2 regions of the Mitsuokella jalaludinii genome follow, and region 2 is predicted to be linked to the other one. Evidence: a T-box and tRNA genes for the amino acid it is inferred to sense, from the RefSeq annotation. Region 2 holds a T-box; the other holds one or more tRNA genes.
The links. The T-box of region 2 lies ahead of leuS (leucine--tRNA ligase). A T-box ahead of a tRNA ligase gene usually reads a tRNA of that ligase, here a tRNA-Leu.
Positions count from the first base shown of each region.

Region 1: it has a tRNA-Leu gene. The T-box ahead of leuS (leucine--tRNA ligase) is inferred to sense a tRNA for this amino acid. The anticodon was not compared.

Region 1 is NZ_CAKMXA010000001.1:1,905,856-1,911,063, reverse strand. Features, by position in the region: gene QDI87_RS08880 (DUF362 domain-containing protein) at 1-1,111, opposite strand, end outside; gene QDI87_RS08875 (lipase family protein) at 1,494-2,843, opposite strand; tRNA gene QDI87_RS08870 (tRNA-Leu) at 2,915-3,000, opposite strand; tRNA gene QDI87_RS08865 (tRNA-Leu) at 3,007-3,093, opposite strand; tRNA gene QDI87_RS08860 (tRNA-Leu) at 3,142-3,227, opposite strand; tRNA gene QDI87_RS08855 (tRNA-Leu) at 3,252-3,337, opposite strand; tRNA gene QDI87_RS08850 (tRNA-Leu) at 3,372-3,460, opposite strand; tRNA gene QDI87_RS08845 (tRNA-Gly) at 3,481-3,554, opposite strand; tRNA gene QDI87_RS08840 (tRNA-Thr) at 3,566-3,641, opposite strand; tRNA gene QDI87_RS08835 (tRNA-Phe) at 3,650-3,725, opposite strand; tRNA gene QDI87_RS08830 (tRNA-Asp) at 3,775-3,851, opposite strand; tRNA gene QDI87_RS08825 (tRNA-Val) at 3,871-3,946, opposite strand; tRNA gene QDI87_RS08820 (tRNA-Lys) at 3,953-4,028, opposite strand; tRNA gene QDI87_RS08815 (tRNA-Glu) at 4,036-4,110, opposite strand; tRNA gene QDI87_RS08810 (tRNA-Lys) at 4,142-4,217, opposite strand; tRNA gene QDI87_RS08805 (tRNA-Gln) at 4,222-4,298, opposite strand; tRNA gene QDI87_RS08800 (tRNA-Asn) at 4,322-4,397, opposite strand; rRNA gene rrf (5S ribosomal RNA) at 4,402-4,518, opposite strand; rRNA gene QDI87_RS08790 (23S ribosomal RNA) at 4,579-5,208, opposite strand, start outside.
Region 2 is NZ_CAKMXA010000001.1:978,673-983,880, forward strand. Features, by position in the region: gene leuS (leucine--tRNA ligase) at 1-1,833, opposite strand, end outside; T-box leader at 1,880-2,084, opposite strand; gene QDI87_RS04645 (YitT family protein) at 2,132-3,073, opposite strand; gene QDI87_RS04650 (Nif3-like dinuclear metal center hexameric protein) at 3,117-3,923, opposite strand; gene QDI87_RS04655 (tRNA (adenine(22)-N(1))-methyltransferase) at 3,917-4,606, opposite strand; tRNA gene QDI87_RS04660 (tRNA-Asn) at 4,713-4,788, opposite strand; gene rpoD (RNA polymerase sigma factor RpoD) at 4,920-5,208, opposite strand, start outside.

The sequences.
Region 1 (5,208 bases), 930 kb from region 2:
CCAACTCATACGAGCGCGTGCCCATGCCGATCTTCTCGCCGTGCTCGAGCGTCTCTTTCCAATGGATGTTCGGGTTGTTGTCGAGGAAGTGGTCGTGGTGATGATGCCAGTCCGGTTTCGCGAGATTGTCCGAGAGCTGGCTGTTCGGCAGCGGCGTCGCCTTGAGGCAAGCGTCAGCACAGGCCTGGTCGAGTGCGACGGGGTCAAACGAGGCGAACATGCCCTGGTCCGGCAGAATCGGCGCATCGTTCTCGCCATGACAGTCGCAGTTCGGCGAGATGTCGCGCACGATGTTGATGTGGAAGCACGGGCGGTCCTGTACGACGGCCTGTGCGTACTCCGCCATCTTGCGGTCGAGCAGATCACCAGCATCCCACTGCTCGTTGCGGATGGCATCGTACGAGCAGGCACCGATGCAGCGGCCGCAGCCCTTGCAGAGGTCTTCATGGATCACAGCCTTGTTGTTCTCGTAGGTGATGGCATCCGAGCCGCACTCCTTTGCGCACTTGCGGCAGCCGCGGCAAAGCTCTTCGTTGACGACGCACTTGCCCGATGAATGCTGCTCCATCTTGCCAGCGCGGCTGCCGCAGCCCATGCCGATGTTCTTAATGGCGCCGCCAAAGCCCGTCGCCTCATGGCCCTTGAAATGCGAGAGGCTGATGAAGACGTCGGCATCCATGATGGCGCGGCCGATCTTGGCCTTCTCGATGTACTCGCCGTTCTTGACCGGCACCTCGACATCATCCGTACCGCGCAGGCCGTCGCCGATGATGATCTGGCAGCCTGTCGTCACCGTGTTGAAGCCGTTGAAGTTCGCGCAGTCCATGTGCTCGAGCGCGTGTTTGCGGCTGCCCGGATAGAGTGTGTTGCAGTCCGTCAGGAAGGGCATGCCGCCCTGCTCCTTGACGAGGTCAGCGACGACCTTCGCGTACTGCGGGCGAAGATACGCCATGTTGCCGAGCTCACCAAAGTGCATCTTGATCGCGACGAACTTGCCGTCCATGTCAATCTTCTTGATGCCAGCAGCGAGGCAGAGTGCCCGGAGCTTCTGCATGATATTGCGGCCGACCGGCACGCGGAAATCCGTGAAATAAACTTTTGCCTTGTCCATGATTACCCTCCTGAAAGACCTGGTAGACACAAAATACATATAAAAAGGAGGCTCTGCGCCTCTCGTTTTTACTGTTTGATATGATGAAATTAATTTCGACAGCCTGCACCGATTTTCCTGTTTGGACAAAAATAAATAACCATCAGCAGCTTTCTCGTCACCGCTGATGGTTATCTGTGAGATAGTAACCTTCCGATCGTGTTGTTCATGTCATGCATGGGATACACTGTGTTCCACTTGGACTCGTTAACTAGCCCATTGGACTCTCCTCCATCCTGAGTAAGTAAATCGGCTGTCTGGAAAGGGTGAACCTGACCTTTCCTTGGCTTATCTTTATTGTACAGGATGACGGGCTAAAAGTCAAGATAGTTTTCAGAGAATTTTATGTATTCTGTGTTACGAATACTGTATCGAGATCGCGCAGCGTCGCGAACTGCAGGTAGGCCACAGCTTCTAGAGGCGTCATGCGGCGGTCCGTCGTGCTCTTCGAGACAACTGTGATGAAAGTTCCCTGCGCATCGTAGACAGATGTCTCGAGGACGACGCGGACGGTATCGGCCTCATCGCGGCTCCGCTTGACCGATACATGCTGGCGCACGGCGTAGCGGCATTGCGCGGCGCGCGCCTCAGCGATCAGTCCATCCATATCTGCGCCACGCTGTCCATCACTCTGCACGGTACAGGGCGCATAACGGGTCTGCCAGGCCCCCTGCAGGATGCGGATGTCGGCCGCATCATCTCCCGCAACAAGCGGGTCAAGGTCGAGCTGCGGCACTGCGACAAAGATCCCACCGCGAGCGGCCAGCGAACGGCTCTCGAGCATGTCGCCATCGCCCACCTCATCCTCGCTGAAGTAGAGGCGCAAGGCTCTGTCGAGATAGACAACCATTGCGTGCTCGAAGCGCGCCGAGCTGCGATCCTGCTTCCACGCCACGCGCTCTCCGAACTGCACGTAGCGCGTGCCGAGCGACTGCAATGCCGCCGCCACAGGATCGCCATCCATGACGATGCGCGTGAGCTGCATGCGCTTCTCGTAATACCTTGCAAAAGCCACATTGCCGACAGCCGGTGAGCCGAACGTGATGACGCGCAGCTGCTCGGGCCGCACGCCCATATCACTGAGCCGTGCGGCCGTCAGGATGGCAGCTGCACCGCCGAGACTGTGCCCCGTCAGGTAGAGCACCTCTGTTGGATGCGCACGGAGCTCCTGCGCGAGGTGCTCGCCCATCGTCTCACACGCTCCACTGCCCGCAAGATCGACAGGCTCATGGAAGAGCGCCGTCATCGTGTAATCGTCAAAGCCCTTGTGAACGAGCGGATACGATGTCGCATGACGGTCCTGCTGCGCAACATCGCGGAATTCCTCGACGCTTGAGCCACCAAACGGTACCGAGCGCGTGCGCAGGTCCACCTTGGCGTCCTTGGCGTTCTCCGTGCCGGGGAAGGCGAGCAGCACAGCGCGATGGCCATCAGGCATCTCCTTTGTCACGAGATGATAGCGCCCCTGTGCCAAAGACGTCGCTGTCGTCTGACTCTGGAACTCCCAGCCCGTCTCTGCGAGCCACTCGCGCGCGAGCAAGCTGAGTTCGTCGGAGTACGAGGCCATCGCCACAAGCGAAGAGAGAAGCTCGAGTTCCTGCTCGCCCGTAGCCGTCATGGCCCGCGCCGGGCAGAGCAAGCCCAGTACCAGCACAAGAGGAAGCAGCAAAGTCGCCAGAGCGTGTCGCATCATGATTTCCCTCCAAACAGAAGATATCGAGATACAGAAAAAGCCCAGATAAAATCTGAGCTTGTACTTTCAAATGGTGCGGTCGATGGGACTTGAACCCATACGTCTTGTGAACACTACCCCCTCAAAGTAGCGCGTCTGCCAATTCCGCCACGACCGCGAGATATGGTGCGGTCAAGAGGACTTGAACCTCCAAGGTGTTGCCACCACTAGCGCCTGAAGCTAGCGCGTCTGCCAATTCCGCCATAACCGCATGATATGTAATTTTATGAAAACAGCACCAGGTGCTGCTTTAAGCAAATGGTGCGGTCGATGGGACTTGAACCCATACGTCTTGTGAACACTACCCCCTCAAAGTAGCGCGTCTGCCAATTCCGCCACGACCGCATGATACAATATGAAGATTTTTGATGGTGCGGTCGAGAGGACTTGAACCTCCATGATGTTGCCATCACTAGCGCCTGAAGCTAGCGCGTCTGCCATTCCGCCACGACCGCATAATATGAAAATGAGAGGTATTGATACAATTGGTGGTGCCGAGGACCGGAATCGAACCGGTACGGTTGTTTCCAACCGACGGATTTTAAGTCCGTTGCGTCTGCCAGTTCCGCCACCCCGGCAGTATCAAATTGCTGACTAATGGAGCGGGTGATGGGAATCGAACCCACGTGATCAGCTTGGAAGGCTGGAGCTCTACCATTGAGCTACACCCGCATAATGCAAAGTGGAGCTGGCGAGAGGAATTGAACCCCCAACCTGCTGATTACAAGTCAGCTGCTCTACCAATTGAGCTACACCAGCTTGAAAAATGGTGCCTCAGAGCGGAATCGAACCACTGACACGGGGATTTTCAGTCCCCTGCTCTACCGACTGAGCTACCGAGGCATTTCACAAGTTAGATAATATTATAACACATTACTGTGTAATAAACAAGTGGCGACCCGAATGGGACTTGAACCCATGACCTCCGCCGTGACAGGGCGGCATTCTAACCAACTAAACTACCGGGCCGTATAAAATTAGGTTTTAATGGTGGGCGATAACAGGATCGAACTGCTGACATCTTGCTTGTAAGGCAAGCGCTCTCCCAGCTGAGCTAATCGCCCATAAAATGGTGACCCACCACGGAATCGAACCGTGAACCTACTGATTAAGAGTCAGTTGCTCTGCCAGTTGAGCTAGTGAGTCATGATGATGGTGACGCCAATGGGATTCGAACCCATGAACCCGCCGTGAAAGGGCGGTGTCTTAACCGCTTGACGATGGCGCCAAGAAAAAATCAAGTGGACCTTTATATAAAATGGTGGCTCACCCGGGATTCGAACCCGGGACACCCTGATTAAAAGTCAGGTGCTCTGCCAACTGAGCTAGTGAACCGCACTGGCTGGGGTAGTTGGACTCGAACCAACGAATGCGGGAGTCAAAGTCCCGTGCCTTAACCGACTTGGCTATACCCCAATCACCCCAGGGGTTTGTAAAATTGGCTCCTCGAGCAGGATTCGAACCTGCGACAGCCTGATTAACAGTCAGGTGCTCTACCGGCTGAGCTATCGAGGAATGAAACCGGCAACTTCCTATCCTCCCAGTCCGTCTCCAGACAAGTACTTTCGGCCTCTGAATGCTTAACTACTGTGTTCGGTATGGGAACAGGTGGAACCATTCAGGCATCATCACCGGATATTCTATTTGAATGCTTGCACATTCAAAACTATACAGAAGAAATTACATTTTAGGTCGTCTAGTTAAGCCCTCGACATATTAGTAGTAGTCAGCTTCATGCCTTGCGGCACTTCCACATCTACCCTATCAACCTTGTCTTCTTCAAGGTGTCTTACTAGCTTGTGCTATGAGATACTTCATCTCGGGACGGGCTTCACGCTTAGATGCTTTCAGCGTTTATCCCTTCCGGACGCAGCTACCCAGCTGTGCTTCTGGCGAAACAACTGGTACACCGGCGGTCCGTCCACTCCGGTCCTCTCGTACTAGGAGCAGTCTCCCTCATGTATCTTACGCCCGCGATGGATATGGACCGAACTGTCTCACGACGTTCTGAACCCAGCTCACGTACCACTTTAATGGGCGAACAGCCCAACCCTTGGGACCTGCTTCAGCCCCAGGATGTGATGAGCCGACATCGAGGTGCCAAACCTCCCCGTCGATATGGACTCTTGGGAGAGATTAGCCTGTTATCCCCAGGGTAGCTTTTATCCGTTGAGCGATGGCAATTCCACTCTCATTCCACCGGATCACTAAGCCCTACTTTCGTACCTGCTCGACCTGTATGTCTCGCAGTCAAGCTCCCTTCTGCCTTTATACTCTTCGCGCGATTTCTGTCCGCGCTGAGGGAACCTTTGGACGCCTCCGTTAC
Region 2 (5,208 bases):
GAACAGGATGAAGAGGCGGGCCGTGTCGGCGCCGTACTTCGCGATGATCTCCTCCGGCGAGACGACGTTGCCCTTCGACTTCGACATCTTCGAACCGTCCTTGAGGACCATGCCCTGCGTCAGGAGGTTCGTGAACGGCTCATCGAAGTCGACGAGGCCGACGTCGTGCAGGACCTTCGTGAAGAAGCGCGAGTACAGGAGGTGCAGGATGGCGTGCTCGATGCCGCCGATGTACTGGTCGACAGGCGCCCAATAATTGACCTTGTCCTTGGCGAACGGCTCCTTGTCGTTGTGCGGGTCCGTGTAGCGCAGGTAGTACCACGAAGAGCAGATGAAGGTGTCCATCGTGTCCGTCTCGCGCGTCGCATCGGCGCCGCACTTCGGGCACTTGCAGTGGACGAAGCTCTCGCTCGACGCCAGTGGCGACAGCGAGCCCTGGTCAAACGAGACATCCTCTGGCAGCATGACCGGCAGGTCTTTTTCCGGCACGAGGACTTCGCCGCAGTGCGGGCAGTTGATGACCGGGATCGGCGCACCCCAGTAGCGCTGGCGCGAGATGAGCCAGTCGCGCAGGCGGAAGTTGACGCGGCGCTTGCCGAAGCCTTCCTTCTCGGCCTTGTCCATGATGCCCTTCATGGCCTCTTTGATATCGAGGCCCGTGAATTCAGCCGAGTTGACGAGCACACCGTCCTTGTCCGTGTAGGCCTCTGTCATCTCCTCGAGCTTGAGCTCGTGGTCGCGCGGCTGCAGCGTGATGATCTTCGGGATGTCGTACTTCGTCGCGAACATCCAGTCACGCGAATCCTCCGACGGAACGCCGATGACGGCGCCCGTGCCGTAGTCAGCCAGGACGTAGTTCGTGACCCAGATCTGTACCTTGTTGCCGTTGAACGGGTTGATGCAGTAAGCGCCCGTGAAGATACCTTCCTTCTCGGACTCGCTCGACGTGCGCTCGATCTCGCTCTGGTTGCGCGTGCGCTTGACGAAGGCCTGGATCTCCTCGGCCTTCGGATTGTTCTCGCAGATCTTGTCGACGAGCGGATGCTCAGCTGCGAGCGCGAGGAAGGTGATGCCATAGACCGTGTCGGGGCGCGTCGTGTAGGCGGCGATCGACGTGCCGAGCTCCGGCGCCTCGAGATTGAACTCCAAGCCCTCGCTGCGGCCGATCCAGTTGTCCTGCATCGTCTTGACGCGCTCCGGCCAGCCCTTGAGCTTGTCGAGGTCCTTCAGCAGGACATCGGCGTAATCCGTGATCTTGAGGAACCACTGCGAGAGGTCCTTCTTGTGGACCTCGTGGTCGCAGCGCCAGCACTTGCCGTCGATGACCTGCTCGTTCGCGAGGACCGTGCCGCAGGTATCGCACCAGTTGACCGATGCCTTCTTCTTGTAGGCGAGACCGCGCTTGTAGAAGAGCTCGAAGAGCCACTGCGTCCACTTGTAGTACGAAGGATCGCACGTCTTGACCTCGCGGTCCCAGTCGTAGGAGAGGCCGAGCTTCTTCTGCTGCTTCTCCATGTTCTCGATATTGCTGTACGTCCAGTCGGCCGGCTTGACACCGTGCTTGATGGCCGCATTCTCGGCCGGCATGCCAAAGGAGTCGAAGCCCATCGGGTGCAGGACGTTGAAGCCTTCCATCGTCTTGTAGCGCGCCATGACGTCGCCGATGGCGTAGTTGCGCACGTGGCCCATGTGCAGGTTGCCCGACGGATACGGGAACATCTCGAGTGCGTAGTACTTCGGGCGACTAGCGTCGGCCTCCGTCTTGTAGACCTTGCCCTCTTCCCACTTCTTCTGCCATTTCGACTCGATGTCCTGCGGCGAATATCTTTCCATCTCAATTGCCTCCTAAAACTAAAAAATCCCTGACCGTCATGTGACGATCAGGGACGATGATTCGCGGTACCACCCTGCTTGATGCCAAAGCATCCTCTCGGTGCCGTAACGTGGCAGGCGTCGGCCGTTTCGCTCGAAGGCTCCCCGGCCGCTCCTCCGCAGTGAGTTCAGCGCTTCCCGTCACCGGCTCCCACCTGCCGCCGGCTCTCTTGAGACGTCCTGCACCTACTGCTCTGCATCCTCGGATTTACGTGTTTACATATGCTCCTATTATAGCGGGGATTGCGTGTATCGTCAACTACTTCTCGCGCCTGCCGTGCAGCTGCTCGAACTCGAGCTGCTTCTCGTGCGTCTGCTGCCACTTGCGCCGCGCGTCCTCGTAGCTCTCGCAGGCGAGCGTGAAGCCCTTGCCAGAGACCTCCGACGTATCGGAGACGATCATGAATGCCTGCGGGTCGTGATGGCTGACGATGGTCTTGACGCGGCTGACCTGCGTGAGGCTCACGACGACGAACAGGATGTTCTTCGGTTCCTCCGCAAGGCCGCCGCGGCCGTCGAGGAACGTCGCACCGCGGTGCACGTTCTCCATGATGTCGTTGCAGATGGCCTTGGCCTGCGGCGAGACGATGAGGATGGACTTCTCGCGGTTGAGGCCGGCGGCCACGCGGTTCGTCAGCTCCGCCGTCACGTAAATGGAGACGATACTGAACAGCGCGACCTCGACGCCGAAGAGCGCAACCGAACCCATGATGATCAGGAAGTTCAGCATAAAGACGACCGTGCCGACATCGAGGGAGTAGTACTTCTTGGCCACGGCCGCGATGACGTCGAGGCCGCCCGTGTTCGCGTTGGCGCGGAAGACCATGCCGAAGCCGACGCCAGCGAGCACGCCGCCGAAGATGGAGTTGAGCATCGGGTCGCTGCAGATGCTCCAGTCGACGAGGAAGTGCGTCGCATCGAGGAAGACCGACAGCGCCACCGTGCCGAAGATCGTGTCCGCGGCGTAGAGGCGGCCGAAGACACGGTAGGCGAGGTAGAGGATCGGCAGGTTGTAGACGAGGTTCTGCATGCCGACGGGCAAGCCAATCAGGTAGTAGATGATCAGGGCCACGCCGCTGATGCCGCCCGTCAAGAGATGTGCGGGGATCAGGAAGAGGTTGAAGCCCAGGCAGACGAGCAGGCAGCCGAGCGTGATCTGGAAGTAGCGCATGGCGTGCTTGCGCCAGAGATTCTGATTCATAGTGCAGCCTTTCGCGCAAAAGCGCAGATGTGAGAAACGTATATCAGGCCAGCGAGAAGAAGTCCTTCGACTCGCGGTCGGCGATGACTTCGACCTCGCCTTCGCCGCGCAGCTCTTCGCGCAACCGGCTCACGAGCGTGGCGACGACGGGGAACTCCGTGCCGAAGTGGCCAGCGTCGATGACGTGCATGCCGAGCTCGGCGGCGCGCTGCGCATCGTGGTAGCGCACATCGCCCGTGACGTAGGCATCCGCCCCCATCATCGCGGCCCTATCCACGAATTCCGCACCGGCACCGCTGCAGAGCGCGACCTTGCGCACCGGGCGGTCGCCGGCGTCGACGAAGCGCACATGCTCCGTCGGCAGGGCCTCGCGGACCTGCTTGGCGAAGTCGCGGATCGCCATCGGCTGCGGCAGCGAGCCGATGCGGCCAAGACTCTCGGTCTCTCCGCCCTCGCCCTGCTGCGTGATGACGAAGCTCGAGAGCTTCGAGAGGCCGATGGCCTCCGCGAGCACATCGTTGACGCCGCCGCGGGCGATGTCGAGATTCGTGTGCGCGGCGGCCACGGCGATGTCGTGCTGCAGGAGGACCTGCAGGCGGTGGCCGAGCGGCTCGTCCGTGCGGATCTTCTTGATTGGCTTGAAGAGCAGCGGATGGTGTGCGACGATCATCTCTGCCCCTTCGTGCACGGCCTGGCGCACGACAATGTCGCTGACGTCGAGCGCGACGAGGATGCGGCTGACCTGCCGCTCCGGGCTGCCGACAAGCAGGCCCGGGTTATCCCAATCCTCTGCGAGATGATGCGGCGCGATGCGCTCCAGCGCATCCATGACAACTTGACATTTTACCATGACAGATGCTCCCCCAGTTCCTTGATGTGACGGATGACGGCCTGATACTTCTTCGACTTCTTCGCGGCATCGCTCTTCTCCATGCCCGCTGCGACGCGGCGCTCCTGGAAGAGCAGGGCCTCGATGTGATGGCGCAAGAGAGGCGGCTTCTTCTGCCAGAGGACGGGACCGATCTCGAGCATCAGCTGCTCCGGCATCTTGCGGCGGCCGCGCTTGGCCATGATGATCTCGTAGATGCGCCCATCGTCGAGCGCGAGCGATTCATCCTCGATGTGCCAGTGCTTGCGGTAGATCCAGCGGCGCAACTCCGGCGCCGCGCTCTGCGGCTGCAGGATGAGTGTGTCAAGCGTCTCGACGACATCAGGCGAGCCTTCGAGGATCTCGACCATCAGCGCACCGCCCATGCCGGCGATGCAGACTGTGTCAACCTCGCCGGGCTTGAGTCTCTTGAGGCCGTCCCCGAGGCGCACCGAGATGACGTTGTCCGCCAGTCCATTCTCGCGGACGGTACGCACGGCAGCCTCGTAGGGACCTGTGTTCTTGTCGCTCGCCACGACGAACTTCGCCTTGCCCGACTTCACGAGCTCTACCGCAAGGTAGCCATGGTCCGTGCCGATGTCAGCCACGCGGCTGCCCTGCGGCACGAAGTCGGCCACGGCCTGCAAGCGATCTCCCAGATTCATGAAAATCCCTCCTCATAGACGTCTATACTTCCAGTTTTCCTCTATCTTAGCACAAGCTTAGCACAAGAAAAAGGGTGTAACAAGCGTTACACCCTGGATGTTCAATTGGCTCCTCGAGCAGGATTCGAACCTGCGACAGCCTGATTAACAGTCAGGTGCTCTACCGGCTGAGCTATCGAGGAATATCAACAACAGGTATTATTATAGAGGGTCCCGGCGCCTTTGTCAACACCTTTTTTCATTTTTCCCCTGCGAGCACAAATCTTTTTCCGCAAAAGAAAGACCAGAGCATCATCACTCTGGTCTTCAGCAATCAGTCTAAGAAATCCTTGAGCTTGCGGCTGCGGCTCGGGTGACGCAGCTTGCGCAGGGCCTTGGCTTCGATCTGGCGGATGCGCTCGCGCGTGACGCCGAAGTTCTGGCCGACTTCCTCGAGCGTGCGCGCACGGCCGTCATCGAGGCCAAAGCGCAGGCGCAGGACTTTCTCCTCACGCGGCGTCAATGTGTCGAGGACATCCTCGAGCTGTTCCTTGAGCAGCATGAACGAGGCAGCATCGGCAGGAGCGGGCGCATCCTGGTCCTCGATAAAGTCGCCGAGATGC